2 regions of the Teredinibacter turnerae T7901 genome follow, and region 1 is predicted to be linked to the other one. Evidence: predicted binding sites of a transcription regulator. Region 1 holds the regulator's gene; the other holds the start of a gene.
What was found. The regulator PhoB, encoded in region 1, activates phosphate uptake and scavenging genes when phosphate is short. The targets are predictions, from matches to a motif close to TGTCATAAANNTGTAACA.
Positions count from the first base shown of each region.

Region 2: TERTU_RS15445 (glycosyl hydrolase family 79 N-terminal domain-containing protein) is a predicted target of PhoB. The motif match lies at 8,658-8,675, and genes of this name have one in related genera.

Region 1 is NC_012997.1:5,013,976-5,024,984, reverse strand. It holds gene recG (ATP-dependent DNA helicase RecG) at 1-1,057, shown strand, start outside; gene TERTU_RS20255 (aminoacyl-tRNA deacylase and HDOD domain-containing protein) at 1,347-2,729, shown strand; gene TERTU_RS20250 (hypothetical protein) at 2,931-3,428, shown strand; gene TERTU_RS20245 (DUF502 domain-containing protein) at 3,415-4,101, opposite strand; gene TERTU_RS20240 (dicarboxylate/amino acid:cation symporter) at 4,204-5,493, opposite strand; gene TERTU_RS20235 (HU family DNA-binding protein) at 5,497-5,778, opposite strand; gene ubiA (4-hydroxybenzoate octaprenyltransferase) at 5,833-6,723, shown strand; gene phoB (phosphate regulon transcriptional regulator PhoB) at 6,894-7,601, shown strand; gene phoR (phosphate regulon sensor histidine kinase PhoR) at 7,619-8,938, shown strand; gene TERTU_RS20215 (GNAT family N-acetyltransferase) at 8,973-10,175, shown strand; gene TERTU_RS20210 (P-loop NTPase family protein) at 10,252-10,944, shown strand.
Region 2 is NC_012997.1:3,861,873-3,872,881, reverse strand. It holds gene nifJ (pyruvate:ferredoxin (flavodoxin) oxidoreductase) at 1-919, shown strand, start outside; gene TERTU_RS15470 (hypothetical protein) at 1,227-1,652, shown strand; gene TERTU_RS15465 (GFA family protein) at 1,830-2,246, shown strand; gene TERTU_RS15460 (YaiI/YqxD family protein) at 2,266-2,709, shown strand; gene TERTU_RS15455 (CZB domain-containing protein) at 2,908-3,732, shown strand; gene TERTU_RS15450 (ExeM/NucH family extracellular endonuclease) at 3,837-6,644, opposite strand; gene TERTU_RS15445 (glycosyl hydrolase family 79 N-terminal domain-containing protein) at 6,993-8,498, opposite strand; gene atzF (allophanate hydrolase) at 8,817-10,637, opposite strand; gene uca (urea carboxylase) at 10,630-11,009, opposite strand, start outside.

The sequences.
Region 1 (11,009 bases):
GTTGAGCGGCCTCGGTTTCCAGGTGGAATGGCTGGTCGGCAAGCTCACTGTCGCCAAGCGGCGCAATGCTCTGGAGCGCATCGCTAGCGGCGAAGCTCAGGTAATTGTCGGTACTCATGCACTGTTTCAGGAAGGGGTAAATTTCGCGCGGCTGGGGCTCTCCATTGTGGATGAGCAGCACCGTTTCGGTGTCGACCAACGATTGAGTTTGCGTAAAACCAATGCGGACGATCAGCTCCCGCACCAGTTGGTTATGACGGCGACACCGATTCCTCGCACCCTGGCGATGGCGGCTTATGCGGAACTTGACTACAGCGTTATTGATGAATTGCCGCCTGGGCGAACACCGGTAAATACCGTGTTGATCAGTCAGCGGCGTCGCGCGCAGGTGGTGGAACGCATTCGCGCGGCCTGTGCCGAAGGGCGCCAGGTGTACTGGGTGTGCACACTGGTGGAGGAGTCGGAATCCCTCGCCGCCGCCAATGCGGAGCAAACCGCCAGTGAATTGCGCGAGGCACTCGCTGATATCGCCATCGGCCTCGTGCATGGGCGTCTGAAGGCGACTGAAAAAGAAACGGTGATGGCAGCGTTCAAAGCGGCGGAGCTACAGTTACTGGTGGCTACCACGGTCATCGAAGTGGGCGTGGATGTGCCCAACGCGAGCCTGATGATCATTGAAAACCCGGAACGCCTGGGGCTGGCGCAACTGCACCAGTTGCGTGGTCGCGTGGGCAGAGGAACTACCGCGAGTCATTGTGTACTGCTGTACGGCGATAAGTTGAGTGAGCAGGCGCGCCAGCGGCTACAGGTGTTGCGTGAAACTAACGATGGCTTTTTGGTGGCGGAAAAAGACCTTCAGTTGCGTGGGCCGGGTGAAGTGCTGGGTACCCGCCAAACCGGCGATATGCAATATCGCGTTGCCGATATGGTGCGTGACGAGCACCTACTGCCAGAGATTCACCAGTTGGGCGAACAGTACCTTCACCATCAACCAGCTGTGTGCGAAAAACTCATTCAGCGCTGGATTGGCGACAAACAAGCCTATATTAACGCGTAGTAGCGTTTGCCTTATTACCCTCCTTCCAGTATCGAGCGTTCGGCGGTCGAGCTGTTAGTTAACTGGGAATATAGTTCACCGGGAATGCAGCTGACCGGGCTCCGGAATCCTTTTGTCGCGTTTTCTATGAAAAAAAGTTCTGACGCATAAATCAACATCTGAGGCGTTAGTCGGTAGGATATGAACTATAGTGCTAAAAAAGTATTCAGCGCCATTAGCATTTTGCCGTCGTGCGACTTTTCATCGCTGACGGCGCAATGTTAATGCGGTTAGTAGCAGGAGAACGTTTGTGTCTTTACCCGCCAGTATTCAGGAGATGTTGGACACCCAGAAGGTGAATTACAACATTGCGCCGATGGATCGCTCTGGACACCCGCTTGGGTCCAGTCAGATGCAAAATATCTGTATCGTGCAATCCGTATTGTTGCAGGATGCGCATGGCAGGGTGCAGGTTCTGCTGCCAGCGGGTTCGCTGGTGGACCTGGAAAGCCTGTCGCGGCATACAGAGCGCAATTTCGAGGGTGTTAACCTCGACGATGTACGTCCCTTGCTGCAGCAGCACCAGTTGACCTGTATCCCCGCCCTGCCGCGCTGGCAGAGCATGCCTACAGTGGTCGATGAACGCTTGGTACAGGCATCTACGCTCTGGCTGGAGTCGGGTACCGGCACCAATATGCTCGAGCTGAGCCGCGCGGATTTTCAGAGCATTATTGCCACCTCCGAAGTGCTGCCCTGCGCCCTGGATGCGCCTGTGTTGAGTTTCGATGGCGACAAAGAGGAGGCGCAGATTCTCGATTCGGTGAAGCGCTTTACCCAAAAGCGCGTAAAGCAGCGCCTGGACGAAACCCTCGAGCTGCCGCCACTGCCCGAAACCGCGCAGCGCATTATCAAACTGCGCGCAGACCCTAACGCCGATATCAGCGATCTATCGAATATTGTCGAGATCGACCCGAGCCTTGCGGCGCAGGTCGTGAGTTGGGCGGCGTCGCCCTATTATTCTGCGCCGGGCCGGATTAAGTCCGTGCACGACGCAATTGTACGAGTGCTGGGTTTCGATATGGTGCTCAACCTGGCTCTGGGCTTATCGCTCGGCAAAACCGTCAATATGCAGGTGCTGACACCCCAGCAAATCGCGCGCTACTGGCGCGATGCGGTCTACTCGGCGGCCGCGGTGGAAGGTCTGGTCACCAGTATCGAACGCCCGTTCCGGCCAGGTTTCGGCATGGCCTATTTGTCGGGTTTGTTGAGCAATTTTGGCTATCTGATTCTCGCCGACGTATTTCCGCCCTACTTTGCCAGTATTGAACGCATGGCGAAGGCGAATTCCCACGTTCCCAGCGCCTGTGTTGAACAACATCAGCTGGGCATGACGGGCAATCAAATTGCCGCCTGGTTGATGGACAACTGGAATATGCCGGAGGAAGTCGTGATCGCGTTACGGCACCTGCACAATCCGAATTACCAAGGTGAGCATGCGGTGTATGCCAAGCTGGTGGGTCTTGCTCAGCAGATGCTGGCCAATGCAGGTTTTGGCAATCGACTGACTCGCCCGATAACTGATCACGCGTTTGCCGAGTTGCACCTGGACCCAGAGACGGCCCGTATTACCGTGGAAAATATTCTCGAGGCCGGTGACGACCTGGACGCAATCGCCGAAAAAATGCGCGCCTGATTTGTTATGGCGCGTATATCATCTATATTCCCGTCAATTATGGCACCGGATTCCTTAAGTTTGGCCGGTTCTATCTACTAGAAGAAATCCGTCTCGAGTGGCGCGTTTAACACGTTGTCAGCCTCTGCAAACTGATTTATCAATAACATGCTGAAGATTAAAAACTGATCAGCTTGTTTAATGATGATTGGAGGTACTGCAGTGGCGACGACTCAAGCACTTAACAAACCCACGACTATGCGGGGTTTTGGCGGATTGTTGCGCAATAAGCGTTGTCAGAAGGCAATGCGTCTGCTGACAGGAACCGGTGTCTGTGCCCTGCTGAGCCTGGGTGTGTACTTTCTGACCCAGAATTTTTCCCGGTGGGAGAGTGCGGATAAATATGCGGACCATGGCAGGAATTACAATCTCACGCCGTTTGATATTAACGATGCCGCGCGGGTTTGCACCAACAAAACCGCAGACCGTTTCGGCGACCAGTTAGTGCGTTCCTATGTGGATTACCACTCGACCCGGTACGATGCGCGATTGGCCATTTACAAAGTATTTATGCACGCGCAGCTGGGAGACCTCTATCTGCATAGTGATGCGCCGGTCCACTGTTTTGTGGACCCCAAAGAACACATCGTCACACACTACCGCAGCTTTGAAGCGCGCAAATCACTGATGACCCGCGCAATCAGTTTTATTTCGTTCTAGGTTCGTCCGGCGGCTGTTTAAAGTAGTCGCCGGAGGTTACTCCCATCGACATGTAAATATTGAACAGCCCGTCGAAACCAAAATCCGCTTTTTGCACCCAGTCCACGGGCGCATACATGATGGCGCCGCCAAAGGGAACTGGTGCGCTGGGGACCATAATCGCATAGTGTTCGCGACCGCCCATAAATACCGGTGTGGGACTGGTGAGCAGGCCCAGCACGGCCATGCCACTGCGATCACCGCCGAAATAACACAACACGGCTTGCATGCTTTTGTACTGGGCTTCCTCGTGTTTATCAAACATGGTGACAATGCGCGAGAGCGTTTGGTACACCGAGCGCACAAAGGGTACGCGCGCCAGTAGACCACTCATTAAGCCCTGCCACTGGTGGCGCAATCGGGACTGCACCGCCACACCCAGCAAGTAGATCACTGCCACCACACTCGCTACCCCAATAGCGTAGGCGGTAATTTCGGACGTCACGAAGTTCAGCCCGATATTACCAAATAGTCGCCCGATAAAACTCTCCGGGCCGAGATAGCGGTGCAACAGATCGGCCGCCCATACGATGACGGCGATGGTGAGCGTTAATGGAAGCGCGGCAAGTATGCCGGCGAGAAAGGTGTTGCCGACCCGACTAAACAGGCGGGGCCTAGGCAGGGGTTGCGCCATAAAGCGTCCTCGCGCAATGGAGAGTCAGAAAAAGTGTCGGTGGCGTATCATCCGCAAAATGCATGGACATCGCAATCGCGATGCCCCTGGCATGAGCAGCGGTCAGGATTTCGCGGCGATCTGGGTTGTTTCGCCTTCGCTGCGGGCGATAAATGTCGCGCAGCAGCTGTCGCTGAATACGTTCACTGCGGTGCGCATCATATCTAAAATTCGGTCGGTTACCAGCAACATTCCGATCCCTTCCAATGGCAAGCCAATGGCACTGAGAATAACTGCGATTGCCACCAGGCTTGCAGAGGGGATTCCCGCTACGCCAATGGAGGTGAGCAGCGCGATGGTGACGATGGTGAACTGCGTTGCCAGGGTGAGATCCAGGCCGTAGGCCTGAGCGATAAACATGGCGGCAACACACTCATAGAGCGCGGTGCCATCCATATTGATGGTCGCGCCCAACGGCAACACGAAGGATACTGTGCGGTTGGAAAGCCCCACATTTTTTTCCATGCACTCCATGGTGATAGGCAAGGTGCCGGAAGACGATGCGGTGGAAAATGCCGTAAGTAAGGCTGGAGTCATACCGCGATACTGACCAACCGGATTCACCTTCGCGAGAAATTTTAAAATGAGCGGCATGGTGATAAAGGTGTGGGCGGCGAGGGCCAGCACCACAGTAAAGAAAAAGGTTAACACCGGGACAAACGCTTTGAAGCCGGTGGACGCGACTGTATTGGCTACCAGGGCAAATACGCCAATGGGCGTGAACTTCATTATGAACAGCGTTATGCCCATCATGGTTTCGAAAACACCCTGCCAAAAATTAACCAGGGTTTCGCGCATGGGCGACGCAATTCGGGTCATAAAAAAGCCAAATAACAAACCAAAGCAGATGAGTCCGAGCATCTGCCCTTCTGCTGCTGCCTGCACAATATTCGGTGGCAGCATGCGGTGAAATACAGCGGCGACGTCACCCGTACCACGCCCCTCAATCTTATCGAGATTGGCGCCCACCTCCTCCTGGCTGCTGAGGTTCAAGCGCTCACCTGCCGGCTCTCCATTTATGATGCCGGGCTGGATGATGTTCACCAGGAAAAGCCCCATTAAAATAGCAAACAGACTGGATGCGAGGTAGAAGCCGAGCGTTTTACCACCCAGACGGCGCAAGTCATTGCTGCTGCCCAGGGTGCTGATGCCACTGATAATGGACGATAAAATAAGTGGCACAATGATCATCTTTAGTGCGTTTAGGAAGAGCGTTCCAACAAACGAGAACGTACTGAGGAAAGGCGCCGCGCTGGCAGGGTTGTTTTGCGAGAGCAGGTTGATGCCCAGGCCCACTGCGATAGCGAGGCCGATGGCAATCAGTATTTGCCAGTGCAGTTGCAGACGAATCATGAATTATTCCTTGTGCTGGAAGGGGTCACGCAGACGTTTGCCTGCCTTGAAAAAAATCTGGTTTTTAGCCGCAATGCGCAACGCCTCGCCGGTTTGCGGGTTGATTCCGGTGTGCGCATTGCGGTGGCGCACAGAGAAACTGCCGAGGCCCGGGAGTTGTACCCGCTCGCCGCGGGCCAGCGCATTGGTCACCTGTTCGACAATCGCCTCGACCACATCATCTGCCTGAACGCGGTTGAGTTCGCCGAGTGTACAAAGCTGCTTCACAAGATCTGTTTTACGCATGAGAGGGGCTCCGGGTAGAATAATCACTATAAAACAGCTTCAAAGCGCGGTTCAATGAACACAAGTTCCCCAAAAGTTTCTCCCCAGCCGATGCCCAAGTGGCGTGCTTACTTGCAATTGATGCGCCTGCATCGCCCTATCGGCATCTACCTGGTGTTGTGGCCTACGCTCTGGTCACTCTGGTTAGCGGCCGGTGGTGTGCCGCGCTGGGACCTGCTGGTGATATTCACTGTAGGGGTAGTATTGATGCGTTCCGCCGGCTGCGTGATCAACGATTATGCCGACCGCAAGGTGGACGGCCACGTAGAGCGCACCCGCAGCCGGCCATTGGTCACTGGGCTGGTGTCTCCCGTTGAGGCGGCCGCGTTGTTTGCGGTACTCAGTCTTGCGTCATTTTTATTGGTGCTGCAAACCAACGACCTTACGGTATACCTGTCGGTCGGCGGCATCGCGCTGGCCTTTTGCTACCCCTTTATGAAGCGCTATACCCAATTGCCGCAGGTGGTTTTGGGAGCCGCGTTCGCCTGGTCCGTGCCGATGGCATTTGCTGCGCAGACCGGTGAACTGAGTAGCCATATCTGGCTACTTTATACCGCAGTTTTACTCTGGACGGTGGCCTACGACACTTTTTACGCGATGGTCGACCGGGATGATGATCTCAAAATCGGAGTGAAATCGTCAGCCATCCTTTTTGGTGAACAGGATAAAGCCATTACGGCCTGTCTGCAGATGATGACCCTGATCGCGCTGCTTATGGTCGGTACCAAATTCGAATTGGGAACCTTTTATTACCTCAGCCTGGCGGCCGCGGCCGGGCTAATGATTTATCAGCAACTGCTGATCCGCGAGCGGCAGCGCGATGCCTGCTTCAAAGCCTTTCTGAACAACAACTGGGTCGGCATTGTGATCTTCGTTGGTATTGTCTGCGATTATCAATTTCGCTAGCCATTGATTTCGTTAATACAGACGCCGGTGGCGAAATACGGCCGATGTCATAAAATCGAAACAAAAGCTTTATTTAATGCCCGTGACTTGGGTCATTCAGGTTGCCCTATTGCGCACCTGTAATTACTGCAGATACTCCACCTTATTCTAAGACTTTAGGTTATACCTCCATGGTTGAAAAAAAGATTCTAGTGGTCGATGACGAGCGCGCGATTCGCGACATGCTCCGTGTGGCCCTCGAGATGGCCGATTATGCGGTGCTGGAAGCTGCCGATGCCCAGGAGGCACACCAAATCGTGGTGGACACCCGCCCCGATCTCATTCTATTGGACTGGATGATGCCTGGCGTGAGTGGTATTGAGTTCGCGCGTCGGTTGAAATCGCAAGAAGTGACCCGTGAAATACCAATTATCATGCTCACGGCGAAAGGCGAAGAGGACAACAAAATACAGGGCCTGGAAATAGGTGCGGACGACTATATCACCAAGCCATTTTCCCCTCGCGAGCTGGTTGCCCGTCTCAAGGCGGTATTGCGCCGCAGTGATTCCCTTTCAAGTGGCGACCCAATAACCGTAGAAAACCTGTGTCTCGACCCTACCAGTCACCGCGTTACCATCGCCGGGATGCCGGTTCAGCTGGGCCCCACTGAATACCGTTTGTTGGAATTTTTCTTAACCCACCAGGAGCGCGTATACTCACGTAATCAGTTATTGGATTATGTGTGGGGTGGCAACGTGTATGTGGAAGAGCGGACTGTGGATGTTCATATTCGCCGTTTACGCAAAGCCCTGAAGCTGGAAAACCACGATCGCCTCGTGCAAACCGTGCGCGGTGCGGGCTACCGGTTCTCAGCAAAATTTCTCGCTGCTGCTGAATAAACTTCCCGGTTCTGCTTATGTTTCGTAAAGGCGTAGCGGCCGAACTGCGCTGGTTGCTGCTGTTCGTCATTGTGGGTTTCAGCATTGGCCTGGTTTTCGACCACGTCGTTATGATGCTGCTGGTGGCCGCGCTGGTGTTTGGCGCACGCCTTATGCTGCGCATCTCCGAATTGGAATCCTGGGTGGAGGCGACCCGCCAGCGCGGTCTGCAGGAAAACAACCTGGAAGGCGTTTGGGCGGAAATTGCGGAAGACGTGGTACTCATCATCCGCCGCTATGAAAAAGACAAGCTGCGCCTGCAACAGGTTGTGGAGCGGGTCCAGCAGATGACGGCGGCACTGACCGACGGGGTTATTATTGTCGACAAGCACCACAACATCGAGTGGTGGAATCGCGCCGCCGAAATGCAGTTTGATTTCCAACCGTTGGATATAGGCCACAAGGTCACCAATTACCTGCGCAACCCCAAGTTCATCAAATACTATGAAGGCGGCGATTATAAGGAGCCGCTGGATACCTACTCGGTACGCCATGAAGGTCAGCACCTTCAGTTCTTTATTCATCCTTTTGGCGACGGTGACCGGTTGATTATTGCGCGTGACGTAACCCGCGTTGCCAACCTTGAGCGGATGCGTCAGGACTTCGTGGCAAATGTTTCTCATGAGTTGCGAACACCGTTAACCGTTCTTAGCGGTTACCTGGAAACCCTGGCCGATACCGGCGTATTGCCTGAACGCTGGGACAAACCCATGGGACAGATGCTGGAACAAACCAGCCGCATGAATCGCCTGATAAACGACCTGCTCACCCTCTCCCGCCTGGAAACTGACGACCGCGATTTCGGCCAGCGCCCGGTTCCTCTGCTGCCTCTCCTGGAGCAGATCGTGGCGGAAGGCCGCGCGCTAAGCGGCGAGCGCGGCCACGAATTCTTAATTAACTGTGGCGAAGGCATCGAAATCATGGGGCAGGAGGACGAGCTGCGTAGCGCTATCGCCAACCTGGTTTATAACGCTGTTAACTACACGCCAGATGGAAAAAAAGTTTCCATTCTGGTCAACAGCGATCCCCATGAATTGGTGCTTAAGGTGAAGGATAATGGCGAAGGTATTGAGTCGCGCCATATTCCGCGTCTGACTGAACGTTTTTATCGGGTGGATGCGGGTCGCTCGCGCGAAACCGGTGGCACTGGGCTCGGACTTGCCATTGTCAAACACATCCTGCTGCGCCATGATGCGGATTTGAAAATTCGCAGTAAGGTCGGCAAGGGCAGCACCTTTTCCTGTCATTTTCCTATCAAACGCGTTATTCAGAGTTCACCCGAGCAGCAACCCTCGTAGACAAGCACGCGGGGGATTTCGTGAGGTCTCCCCCATGCGTACATTTTTCCTATCAGGCATCGGCGACATATCCCTGCAGGACTGGCAAAGTTTGTGGTCCAGCGACTATCCCTTCACACGTTATGAGTTCCTGCACGCGCTGGAAGTGTCCGGGAGTGTCTGCGAAGCTACTGGCTGGCAACCCATGCACCTGGTTGTTGAGCACAATGATTGTCGTGTTGCGGTTGTGCCGCTTTATCAAAAAACACATTCCTACGGTGAGTATGTATTCGATTGGGCCTGGGCCGATGCTTATCAGCGCGCAGGGCTTGATTACTATCCCAAATTAATTAACGCGGTACCCTTTACGCCGGCCACTGGGCCGCGTATCGCGTTTGCCAGCGAGCTAGGCGATGCACAAAAAGTCGAGACCGTAAAATTAATCGTGGATACGCTTAAGCAAGTGCTGGGCGACACGGATGGCTCTGGTTTTCATTGCCTTTTTCCGGAAGCGGGGCTGCGCGATTTACTTGCGCGAGAAAGCCTTATCGAACGGCAAGGTTGCCAGTTTCATTGGTTTAACAACGGATATCGTGATTTTGACGATTTTCTATCCCGCTTCAATTCGCGCAAACGGAAATCATTGAAGCGCGAACGCCAAAAAGTTAAAGAGCAGGGTCTACACCTGCAAATGCGCGGCGCGACCGAGGTCAGCGCGGATGAGTGGGAGATGTTTTACGCCTTGTATCACCGCACTTATTTCAAGCGTAGCGGGCGCCAAGGGTACTTGAACAACGCATTCTTTAAGCAAGTGGTGGAAACCATGCCGGAGCAGATTATGCTGGCAAGCGCTCACCATCAATCACTGGATAAAGAAATGTTGGCTGCGGCCTTGTATTTTCGTGACAGCACTACCCTTTACGGGCGTTACTGGGGTACGCAGTTGGATGTCGACGGTTTGCACTTTGAAACCTGCTATTACCAGGGTATTGAATACGCTATTGCAGAAGGTCTGGCACGTTTTGACCCAGGTGCCCAGGGCGAACATAAAATTCAGCGGGGTTTCACGCCGGTAAAAACCTGTTCCTACCACTGGGTAGCGCATCCGGCGTTTAGAGATGCGGTTGTGCATTTTTGCGATGAAGAAAAAAACCAGACGGACGCATACTGTCAGGATGGCCGAAATTATCTGCCCTTTCGCGAAGGTGAAAAGATTTTCCCGGACAATGCATTATTAGAATATCAAAACGAGGCTTAGAGGCGACAAGTTGCCAGTCGCCAGAGCTAAACAACACATTTCGTGATCCAGCAAAAAGAAAAAGGAGAAACAGGGTATGGCAAAGATTCATTTTATTGGGGGTGAAAAAGGTGGCGTTGGCAAATCTGTGCTGGCCAGAGTCTTGGCGCAGTACTACATCGACAAATCGCTGAATTTCCGCGCGTTCGATGCAGACCTGTCGCACGGCGCCCTTATGCGTTATTACAGTGAGTTTACCCAGCCAGTTGATGTGAGTGAGTTCGAAAGTGCAGATGCGATTGCCGAAACAGCATTGGAGCAAAACTGCGATGTCATTGTAGACCTCGCTGCTCAGTCCGCGCGCAGTGTTGACCGCTGGATGGCGGAAAGTGGCTTGCTGGAGTTCGCCAACGAAGCGGGCCTTAGCGTTGTACTTTGGCATGTGTGCGATGAGGGGTCGGATTCAGTCCGGTTGCTTGAGCGGCTTGTCGCGCACTATGGCGATCAACCCAGCTATGTGGTGGTGAAAAACCTGGGTCGCGGCAAAGATTTTGACCTGCTGGAAGAATCCGAAGCCATGGCTAAAGCGCGAAGCTTTGGTGCAACAGTCATCGAACTGCCGGAGTTGCACACGCCAGCCATGCGTAAAATCGATCGAGTTGGTGCGAGCCTCTGGGCAGCGGCGAACAATAAAGACGAATCCATGGGGCCTGCGCTCGGCTTGCTGGAACGTCAGCGCGTAAGAGTATGGCTGAACAAGGCATACGCTGAGTTGGAGCGTGTGGTCTAGACACGCTCTACATCGAGAGACGAATACTTTTTTCCCGAAATAGGTTAGTTGTCAATAATAAATTT
Region 2 (11,009 bases), 1.2 Mb from region 1:
ATTTGGCTTTGGTTATCGCCTCACCGCTGACCAGCATCTCAAGCTGGCTCGGCAGCGTTTGCAGGACTTGCGCAGTCAATTGGATATTGATCTGGTGGACGCCACCCTGGCCGCACCGCAGGCGCTGGAAAGTGATATTCGAGCACAGCGGGCGCGGGTGGCACAACTGCGCGAGGGTTTGAGCAACCTGGATGACCCCAAAGCGCGCGACTTACTGTCAGTGATTGATTATCTGGTGCGGCGCAGTATCTGGATTGTCGGTGGCGACGGTTGGGCCTACGACATCGGCTACGGCGGTGTCGACCACGTATTGGCAAGCGGGCGCGATGTGAATGTGCTGGTGATGGACACCGAGGTCTACTCCAATACCGGCGGGCAGGCCTCCAAAGCGACGCCAATTGGCGCCGTGGCCAAGTTTGCAGCAGGCGGCAAAGTCGTTCCGCAAAAAGACCTGAGTTTGCAGGCTATAGCCTATGGCAACGTGTATGTGGCGAGAGTCGCTATGGGTGCGAATCCTCAGCAGGCTTTGCAGGCGTTCCGTGAGGCCGAGGCCTACGACGGGCCGAGCCTGATCATTGCGTACAGTCACTGTATCGAGCATGGCATCAGCATGGACGAAGGGCTGAATCAGCAGAAACTGGCTGTAAAATCCGGTTATTGGCCGCTGTACCGCTATAATCCCGGCCTTCACTCTGCGGGGCGAAATCCGTTTATTCTGGATTCGCTGCGCCCATCCATCACCATGGCCGACTACGCTTACCGCGAAAATCGCTACAAAATTCTCCGTAAAAATAATCCGGAAGAGGCGGAGCGTTTAATGCATTTGGCGCAGAAGGTCGTCAACCAGAAATGGAGTGTGTACGAGGAAATGGCAACGCGCGATCCCCACGAGTTTATTCCGGATACGCGTAGCAATTAACCTGGCGATTAAATAGGTTTATTGAAATACGTTGCTTTTTCGCTGGCGGATAAGCAGGCTTCAGAGCCGGTTTTTCCGCCGCTTATTTTTCTCTGTTAAGTTAAGCACATTTCTCCGGCGTACGGCAAAGCATCTAATTGAGTAGCGTGTTAACTTTGTCGCGCAGACAGCACGCCTTTTCGTATACCCTCAAGTAAAGTAAATTTCAGCGCGCTAGTTCCACTCAGCGTTTAAGAATGTGGCTAAGGAATGCCATGCAAATATCCCATTGCGCCCTTAAACAGCGCAACCACAACAAGGATTGTTTATGTTGCTTTCTAATGCATCGGCGGCCAGTCGACGCTCTGTGATTGTCGAACTGGAGGGCGGTGTGTGCTATGCCTATTTAACGCATCCGAACGGTTCTCGTCCGGCGTTCGAGGTCCTCGTCGCCTCATCGGTTATTCTTACGGATATTCGTGAAGCCAAACGTTTGGCAAAAGCCGGTTGTCCGCCGCCGCCCACCCGAGATTACACCACCGCATTCACCGGTAACCTGCCCAGGTCTGCGCGGGATATATCGTTTATTTGGTCGGACGCGGGGGACGCTATTATTATTCTGGTGCGGGGTGCCAAACAGGCGGCGATTGCCGAAGGGCGGGTTTACTCGCGGGCGATTGGCAGGGTTGGCCCATACGGTTACCCCTGGGATGAAGAAGCTGTACGTCAGGCATTTCAGCATGTCTGTGCTTGACGAGCGCTGGTGTTAAAGGACCGTCTATTTTGCCGTCGCCCTATAAATCTGGCGGCTTTGTGCGAAAACCCTGGTTTTTTTAGGGCTCGCACGAACTTTCAGTTCATGGCGGTGCGTCCCTGCACCGCCTATATAACCAGGCATAAACTGCCGCCTAGTTAATAGGAGAAAGTAGCTATGGCACAAGAAGTCACTGGGCACTGCCTTTGCGGTGCTGTACATTATCGCGTCGCAGATAATCTGGGTATTTTTCAATACTGTCATTGTTCCCGCTGTCGGCGGTTTACCGGCAGCGCCCATGCCGCCAATTTATTTGTCCTGCGTGACAACTTTTTCTGGGTTGCGGGGGAAGAAAATATGCGCGAGTACTCGCCGCCAGACACTAAATATTTTCGCACTGCGTTTTGTGCTGTCTGCGGTTCATCGCTGCCATGGTTGTCGAAAAATGGCAAAGTGATGGTGGTGCCCGCAGGTACGCTGGATGAGCATCCGGGTGTGGAGCCGTCGCAAAATGTATTTTGTGGTTCGCGGGCGACGTGGTACAAAGCGGCGGCAGACTTGCCGGAATACGATACTCTGCCGCCCAAAACTTAGCAATGAATGAGGTAATTAGATGACAATATGGGTTGATGCGGACGCGTGTCCGGTGGTGGTGAGGGAAATATTGTTTCGCGCCGCACGCCGCACCGGTGAGCCACTAGTGTTGGTCGCCAATCAATCCATCGCGACACCCTCCGTACCCAATATTTCCATGCTGCAGGTGCCGCAGGGATACGACGCAGCAGATGACGAAATCGCCCGTAGAGTCGTGGCTGGTGATTTGGTCATTACCCAGGATATCCCCTTGGCCAAAGAGGTGATCGATAAAGACGCGCTGGCATTGAGCCCGCGCGGCGAACTGTTTACCCGGGCCAATATCGTAGCGCGCCTGAATATGCGTGATTTTCTGGAAACCATGCGCAGCAGCGGCGTGCACACAGGTGGGCCCTCGGCGCTCTCGCAAAGCGATAATCAGGCATTCGCCAAACAGCTGGATAAATGGCTGGCGAAACGATAGCTCTCAGCTGTGTCGGATTTCTGCGATAGTGCCTATGTATCGCTAAAATGTATCGCTGAAATCTTTAAACGTATCGCCAAAAGCTCTAAAACCCGACCACACATTCGCGCATCTCGCTCTCGAAAACCTCCCCTTGCGCTATGCTCATGAAAACATCGAGCTAATTCGCCAGCGGCGTTGTGCACGGAGGATATCAATGTGGTTGCTCAGGCATTCAACACAGACTTTACCGGAAATACCCATGCGGAGGGCGCTTATATCACCTTCCGCGCTGGCGACACCCATTTTGCCCTTGCGGTCAGCTACGTACGCTATATCACCACATCACAATCGCTGAATCGCCGTAGTTCACCAACCAAAGAAGGTAAGACCCATATTGTGTTCGACTTTGGCGGTGAATCGCTCGCGCTTTATAACTTCAATGAAATGATAAAAACCGGCGCCCACACCGAAGAGATCGAAGCCCTGATTACGCTGCTGAACGATCGGCAGGAAGACCACGTTAGCTGGCTCGCTGAGCTGGAGACCAGCCTTAAAACAGGCCAGCCCTTTACCAAGGCTGGTGATCATCACCAGTGTGCGTTCGGTAAGTGGTACGACAGTTACCAAGCCCAGGACGCGGAATTAAAACGCATATTGGCCGCATTTCGCGATCCTCACCGGCGCCTGCATGCGCTCGCTGAAGAGTTAACCGGGCAGGTAAAACGCGGCATTGCGTTGGAGAGCGTGTTGCGTCAACTGCAACAGGCTAGAGAAACCACTTTTGGTGAGCTGCTGACCTTGTTCGACGACGCCCAGCGGCGCCTGGAAGAATTGAACAAGCCGGTGGTGATCGTTCTGGAAGATGGTCGCCACAAATTTGGGCTCCAGGTAGAGTCTATTGGCGACATTAAGCAGTTTGAAACTAGCGCCTGGTTGCCCGATCAGAACGCAGGCGACAACTGTTGTTACGACGGCTACTTTCAAACGGGCGACGCGCTTTATCTCAATATTATGCCGCAGAGCTTGCTGCAGATGGCGTGAGTTGGGAGCGGCAAGGCCGCCGCCCCCAGGGGTCACTATTGCTGTCTAGCGCTTCAGTACTGCCAATTCAGCAGAATCACTTCTACAACCACCTCGGCTAAGTCCTAGTTGCAGCTCAATCCAGTGATCACTTCATTGATCATCGTGTTAAGCGCGGCTACGTTTACGCCTTCGAGAGTGTCGCGTGGAGTGTCCATTCCGTCGGTGCGATTGTCGGCTTCGGCAAGCTTGTTACACGCCTGGTTAAGGCGCCCTTCGCTGTTGAGATCGACAATATGTGCGAGTAATCGGCTGAAATACCCGACTCGATCAATTTCCGCCAGTGGGTTTTCACCGGCACCGGACAGCGTACCATCAGCGATCCAGGCATCGAAGGCGAGCTTGAGTGATTCCGGGTCTGCCACTGGTGCGGAGTCCATGCGTAACCCTACCAGCACAGGATCATGGTCGGAATTGCGGGTTGCGGTGCTGCCGTCGTAATAGGTGAGGCTGCGTCCGTAATCGGTGTTGTAGTCCAGTGCATCGGCTTCGTCGGAATTAACATGCCAAATCTCCGCCTGCTCGAATTTACTGTATAGGCTGTCGCTGAGCAGCACATAATCCAGTGTGCCCACCTGGCCATCGAATACGTAGGAGTAGCTCTCGGCAGACTCGACATTGCTGTAGCCGTTGCTGAGCAAAAATGTGAGCGGCGCTTCAGCGGCGTAAGCGTTCAGGTCGCCCATAATAATTGCATCGTTATCAGCAATACCGGTGGGTGCAGTTTGCAACCAGGCGTCCACTGCGCGCGCGCCGTCCAGACGCCGCTGGTTCCAGGCACCGGCACCATCAGTGTGATCGGCGTTGGGGTCGTCGGAAGCCAGGCCGTCGCCACTGCCCTTGGACTTCAAGTGGTTAACCACCACGGTAAAATTGTCGCCGCCGCTGATATGTGTAAAGGTTACCGCCAGAGAGGCGCGGTTAGTGGACGGGCCGTCAAACAGCGGCTCGTTTACAAAATCATGGTCCGCGAAGATCGGCAGAGTGGCCGCGACTGTATCGTCGAGTATCGCGGGTGCACTGCCGTCGGCGATAGCGACAACTGCCGGTTTGTAGATCACACCTACAGCAATCGCATCGCTGCCCACGAATCGACTGCCGGGGTACACGTAAGCGAAGGTGTTGCTGCCCAGGCGGCTGTTGAGTGCGTTTACCAGCATTTCAATCGCGGTTGAGCCATCGTTTACCGGGTCAAATTCGTTCTCCAGTTCTACCAGCCCCAACACGTCCGCATCTAAAGATACAATCGCGTTAACGGTTTTCTGCAACTGTCGGGTCAGCTCTTCGGCGTTATTGGCGCCGCGCGGGTCGTGGCCGAGTGCTGTGCTAGCACCGTTGTCGAGTGTTTTGAACAGGTTGAGTACGTTGAACGAGGTTACCCGCAGGTCGCCATCCACTTGTGGCGCTGCGGCCGGTCTAGGGTTGGTGGCAACGAATGTGTTGGCGTCATCGGTGTGCGCACGCACGCGCCAAGTGGATTGTGAACTGCCGTTTCCAGCCCATTTGTAGTCCATCACACCTGTTAACCCATAGGCGGTATCGCCCATGCGCGGTGCGGTTGCTTCAGCATAGGGGCTGAAGCCTGCGAGCATGTCGATCGCGGCATTTTGTTCGTTGAGGCCGTCGTCGTACACAATTCCCCGTGCGGCCGTTCGTTGCAACCAGGCATCGTAGGCGGCAGGATCCGGTGTATGTAACTGACTGAATTGAGCCGGGCGGTCGCCAGCGGTTACGCGAATTTCGTTGAACCGATCCAACTGAAACTGCTCGATAATTTGCACCGGCTCCGCCAGGGTTACCAGCATGCCTTCGTAGGCTTCCAGGTCGGCCTGATAACGGTCAGCTCCACTCAGGGTTACCGCATCGCTGCTCAGCAATGAAACACTTGCCGCGGTGATGCTGCCGAGCTGATTTTGCGCAACGACCTCAATGCTTTCAACACTGCTCAACTGGGTTTCGCCAAAGTATTGATCTACGGTGGCCACAACTTTTACGCGGTCGCCAACATTCACGTCTGCGGTGGTGTCCGGGTCAAATACAAAAACACCCTCGGACGACGCCGGGTCGCCGTCTTCGTCAGCGGTTTCTTCCTGAATGTAAAAGCCGCTCAAGTTGCGCTTGGGATCGCTGTCGTTATCCTGAAAATCGCCGACCACGACAGCCTCGACCACCACGCGGGTATCCAGCATCGGGCTTACATCGGTTTCGCCGAAACTGTTGCTGGTCTGGGTATCCGGTGTGCCCTGAATTGCGGAAATAAACGCGGCAACCGGCTCGTTGCTACAGTCGCCGCAGCCGGTGCCACCGTCGGCGAAACTGCCAATGGGAATCAGGGTTTCGGCGTTATTTACGGTTTCCCCATCCAGCGCATTTGGCTGGGAGAAAGACCATTGGGCGGTTGTGAAAATCGCGGAAGGTGCGCTGCCGGTCGCGCGGTAGGCCCAACCGTCCATGTAATCCCAAGCAGTGCCGGTGCCGTCTGCGTTTGGGTCGCCAAACAGATCAAACAGAGTACCGTTGTGGAACAGTTCAATGGCATCGTCGCCGTTGATGCTCATGGCGGATGAGGTAAAGTCAGGCGCGAAGCCGAAGAACGCTGTAAAGCCGTCGTTTTCCGAAGCCACATAGAGGTAAGTGCCTGCACTTACGCTGATTGGCGGAAAACTAAATTCTTCGCCATCGCTGCCGCCGCCGTTGTTGGCACTGCCCAGGCCGTAGCTGCTTAGATCTGCGATATCGTCGAGTACGTAGAGCTCCACGCCCTTGGGTACACCGCCGCTGAGCGGGCCGTCGAACACTGCCGTTAATAAAAGATTTGCATGCGCACTGGCACAACCGCCAGCGAGCGCGATAGCCAAACCGAGTCGTTTCATAATTTTCTTTCCATGTTAATGATGACGAAGAGAGTGTTTACCTCAGTGAACGCTGGGTAATCTCTGCCGGCTTCGCAACTGTCTGGTTGGTTATCGTTATTGTTTTGTCTTTGCGAGATTGAAGACGCACCTAAGTGGCGGAAACATTACGGCGGGCTGCATGGCAGGCGGCAAGTGACTTGCCGACTCTTTACGAAGCGCCAGAATGGGCATACCAAGGCTTGAATGTCGTGTCTCGTCGGACTGCGTAACAACAATTGCGAATGCAACAGAGCTTCACAGCCTTCAGTGACATTCGTATAACGCTTTTTTGTAACTTGCGCGTCAACTTTATGACGAGCGACGGGCCTATTGCAAATGATTGTTGATACGCACTCGCCAAAAATTTATCGAATTTGGTGGCAGTTGGTTGGTGACTTGCGGTTGCGGAAAATCCTGCAGGCTTACCCGGCCTTTATCGAAAGACGGCTTGTGCCCGTTGATGCGCAGTTTTTTTGCGGTCAGTTTTGTGGCGGTAAGTTGATATATTTCCGTTGGTTCGCCGAAGTGGGGGGTACTGATTTCGAGGTGATCATTTGCGATGTTAATCAATAACAGCCAAATGTCTTCTGCGTCCTGGCTTTGGTGCGCGTAGACGCGTACATCCGGGTTGTTGCTCTGCACCCGATACACATCGTCGCCCATAAGTTGCGCCCAGAGCCAGCTTACCCAGTAATCGGGACGGGGTTTCAGCGTAATGCGATCGATCATGCCGTAGTCGCCGCCGATCAGGCTCTGGCGAATCATCACTTTCTGGCCTTGCGCGGCACCCTGGCCGAGTTGATCCGCCCACCAGAAGCAGGATGCGAAGCGGTCAGAAATTTTCGGTTGGCCTCCGCACTGAGCCGAGCCGGTTTCGCCGGTCCACAGTTGTGCGTTCGGCTGGTAGAGGTCGCGCCAGGCGCGCAGGCGTTTGCTGTAGTCGGTGAAATATTCAAATGATCGCGCGTGCAGCACATTTTTAACATTGGCGGCGCGGGTGCGAATGGGGGAGCGATCACTTTGGAATGGGTAATAGTGCCAGTCAACAATATCCAGTTCGGTGGGCAGGCTCTCTAGAAACCGTTTGGTTAAATTGGAAAACGGTTTAATGGTTTCGCCCAGCTTCGGCCAGAACGCACTCCCGGGGCCACAAATTTTAATGTCTGGATAGTAGCGGCGCACCAGTTGCGCAAAGGTGGCGTAGTCCTGAGCGAGGTTTTTTGGCCCCGGCTGGGCGCGCAAACCGTGAAATGCCCAATAGGCATTGAGTTCATTGCCCAGTTCGCAAACGTCGATGTGGTATCCCTGCTCCTTGGAATACTGCAGCAGTTTTTGAATTTCTGTGCCCTGCCATTCACCGTGGTATTTGCGTTTGAATAAACCGTATTTAAAAGTGAAAGAAAATTTCAGGTTATTGCGTTGAATAAAGGCGTGCAGGTTATCCCACATCGCTTTGGTGAGAATAAAATCGGAAGGGTTGCTTTCGTCGCATTCAAAATAGTGAATTTTGTCGGCTTCGGAGCCACCTACGCGCAAATAGGCTGGGCCAAGCGCCTGGACCAGACGGTCCAGTTTCTTCGTATTTAAGTCCAGTGGTGGAACCCGCAAGGTGCCGAGACCTTTGCGCACCCCGTTGCTGCCTTCCCACCAATATCCCCCTGCCAGGACTGAAATGTCGATAGAAAATGAGAGGTAGGCTGGGTCTATTTTTTCCACCGGCACGCGATTGAGTAACTCGACCTGTGCCCGCTGCTGGCCAATATGGTGATAGGGGTGGGTAAGGTGTTTGCGTCGGCCGAAGCGGAGCAAACGTTGTAGGTGAGTCAGTCGCATAGAAAACCGGTGTTAACACCTGCTGGTAGGGTCGAGGTCTGTGTCGAAGGTCTGTGTCATCTTATTCGCAAGTGTGGTTACACGCTGTCAAACATATACGCAGATAACGGCGTTTTAGCGATCTTCTAATGGCTTCCATTAATCGCGGCTCGCGCATGGTATGACATTCTTATGACGGCTAGATTAAGGAAATGTGTTACGCGTGGCTGTTCCACCTGCCCGACGAAAAGTACCTCTGACTGGGTCTTTAGAGTGTAGGTCAGGTGGAAATGGTATGACGAAAATGTCGCTTATAATTTCATGCTTGGATTGCTGTCACTAGCCCGCGTTTGCGATATAAGCTCGCCAACCGCCCAACGATGAGATCTCCTTCGCGCCGTCCAACCCCCAGTTGTCGCAGATAAAACCACTCAGCCAACGGCCGTCTGCCAGTTCGACTTTGCCAATGCCCAAAGGTGCCGGAATTTCGGCGATAAATGTGCCCACGGCATCGGCCGGTAAGCGCCACACTTCCACTTCAATAGCTGTGCTTGCATCCGCATCGCGCAATAGCGCGGGCCGCGCCGGGGGGCCACCAGGGAGTGCAAACAACCGATAGTTGTCGCTGGTGGTGGTGCGTGCAACAAACTCGGCGCCGCGCTCGCGCAGCTGCCAGTTCAGCGGCAGACCCTCGAGGTGAGCACCGCAGACTACGATATCCACCCAAGTTGAAGGCGGTAGAGATGTGGTTTGCCCCTGCACCTTAAACGGGCTGTGGCCACTCCCGGGGGGGATCGCCAACCTATTTTGCAGTTGGGCGGCAATGCTGAGCAGGTCTTTGTCGCGCTGGGCGTGATGGAACAGCGTGACACCGAAGCCGACACCGTTGGCGAAAAAATCCACCGGTATCGCCAGCGCGGCGTAGTCCAGCAGGTTCATAAAATTGGTGTAGTAACCCATTTGCGAGTTGAGTGCGATAGGGTCGGCTTCCACCTCGGCGATGGTATAGGCGCGCGGATTGGTGGGCGTAATCACCGCATCAACGTCGGCCAGCACCGCATCGGCGGCCGCCTTCAGCGCCTGCAACCTGTATTGTGCGGCAAATGCATCGGCCGCGCGGGGGTGTTTGCCGCCGCCGATAATGGTGTTAATTACCGGTAGCAGCGCCTCAGGGTTGGCGTCGATCAGCGGTAGTGTTGCCAGGTAGCGCTCTGCGACCCACGGCCCTTCGTAGAGCAGTTTGGCGGCTTGCAAAAACGGGGTGAAGTCCACCCCCACAACATCGTGGTCTATCGACAGGGTATTGGCGACAAAGTGGTTGAACAGGGACTCCGCTTCACTGCTACCAAAAAATTCGAGGCTGGCTTTGTCCGGTACCCCGATTTTGCGACGCTGGCTTTCTGCGCGGTAGTAGCGCGGGCCATTCGCAAAGTGTGCTTTGCGGCTGAAGGGGTCGTTGCGGTCGTGCGCCGTTGCCACATCCAACACCTGATTGGCATCATCGACATTGAGCGCGAATATGCTGACGCAATCCAGACTTTTACACGCAGGCACCACACCGTGACAGCTGAGCAGTCCGCGGCTGGGCTTGAGCCCCACCAGATTATTGAGTGACGCGGGCACCCGGCCCGAGCCTGCGGTATCGGTGCCCAGTGAGAAGCTGGCGAGACCCAGTGCCACGGCTACGGCCGAGCCGGAGCTTGAGCCGCCGGAAATTATGTCGCTATTGAGTGCATTGCGGCACGCGCCCCAGGGTGAACGCACGCCCACCAGACCGGTGGCGAACTGGTCCATATTGGTTTTGCCCATCGGAATTGCCCCCGCCGCAATCAAGTGCGCGACCACTGTGGCGCTGTCGTCGGGGGTAAATTCGAAGGCTTTACAGGCGGCCGTGGTGGGTATTGCCGCGAGGTCGATATTGTCTTTAATGGCGAAAGGTACGCCGTACAGCGGTAAGTCAGCTTGCCCTTGGCTGTCAATATAAGCGAGGTATTGCGCGATCTCGGCTTCGCTTACGCGCGTAATCCAGATCGGGTTATCGCCCAGGCTGTCGGCTTTTGCGTTGAGTGCGGCAACCAATTGTGCCGGGGTAAAATCGCCGTTGCGGTAGTGTGCCTGCAGCCCGCTAATGGTTAAATCGATATGGTCGAGGTTAAGCATGGCTTATGACTCCTAGCGTTTGGCCAGCGGCAATGACATCGCCCTGGTGACGTTGTTGTTTTAGCAGGGTACCGGCGGCGGGGGCGTAGATTTCAATTTCCATTTTCATGGATTCCAGAATACATACCACATCGCCTTCGTTAACGGTTTCCCCTTCGGCCACACACCATTGCCAAAGGCTGCCTGCGGCCGGGCTTTCCAGCGCGGTGCAGTTTGCGGCGAGGGGTGCCTCGTCTTCCGCCGGTGCGCTCGTCGTGGTTGCATCAAAGTTCATCTGGCCAGAGCTGATCCAGCGCGCTAATTCCTCGTCGAACGCGGTTTGTCGCTGTTCAACAAAATTGTCGATACTGGTTTGATGCTGCGTTAAAAACG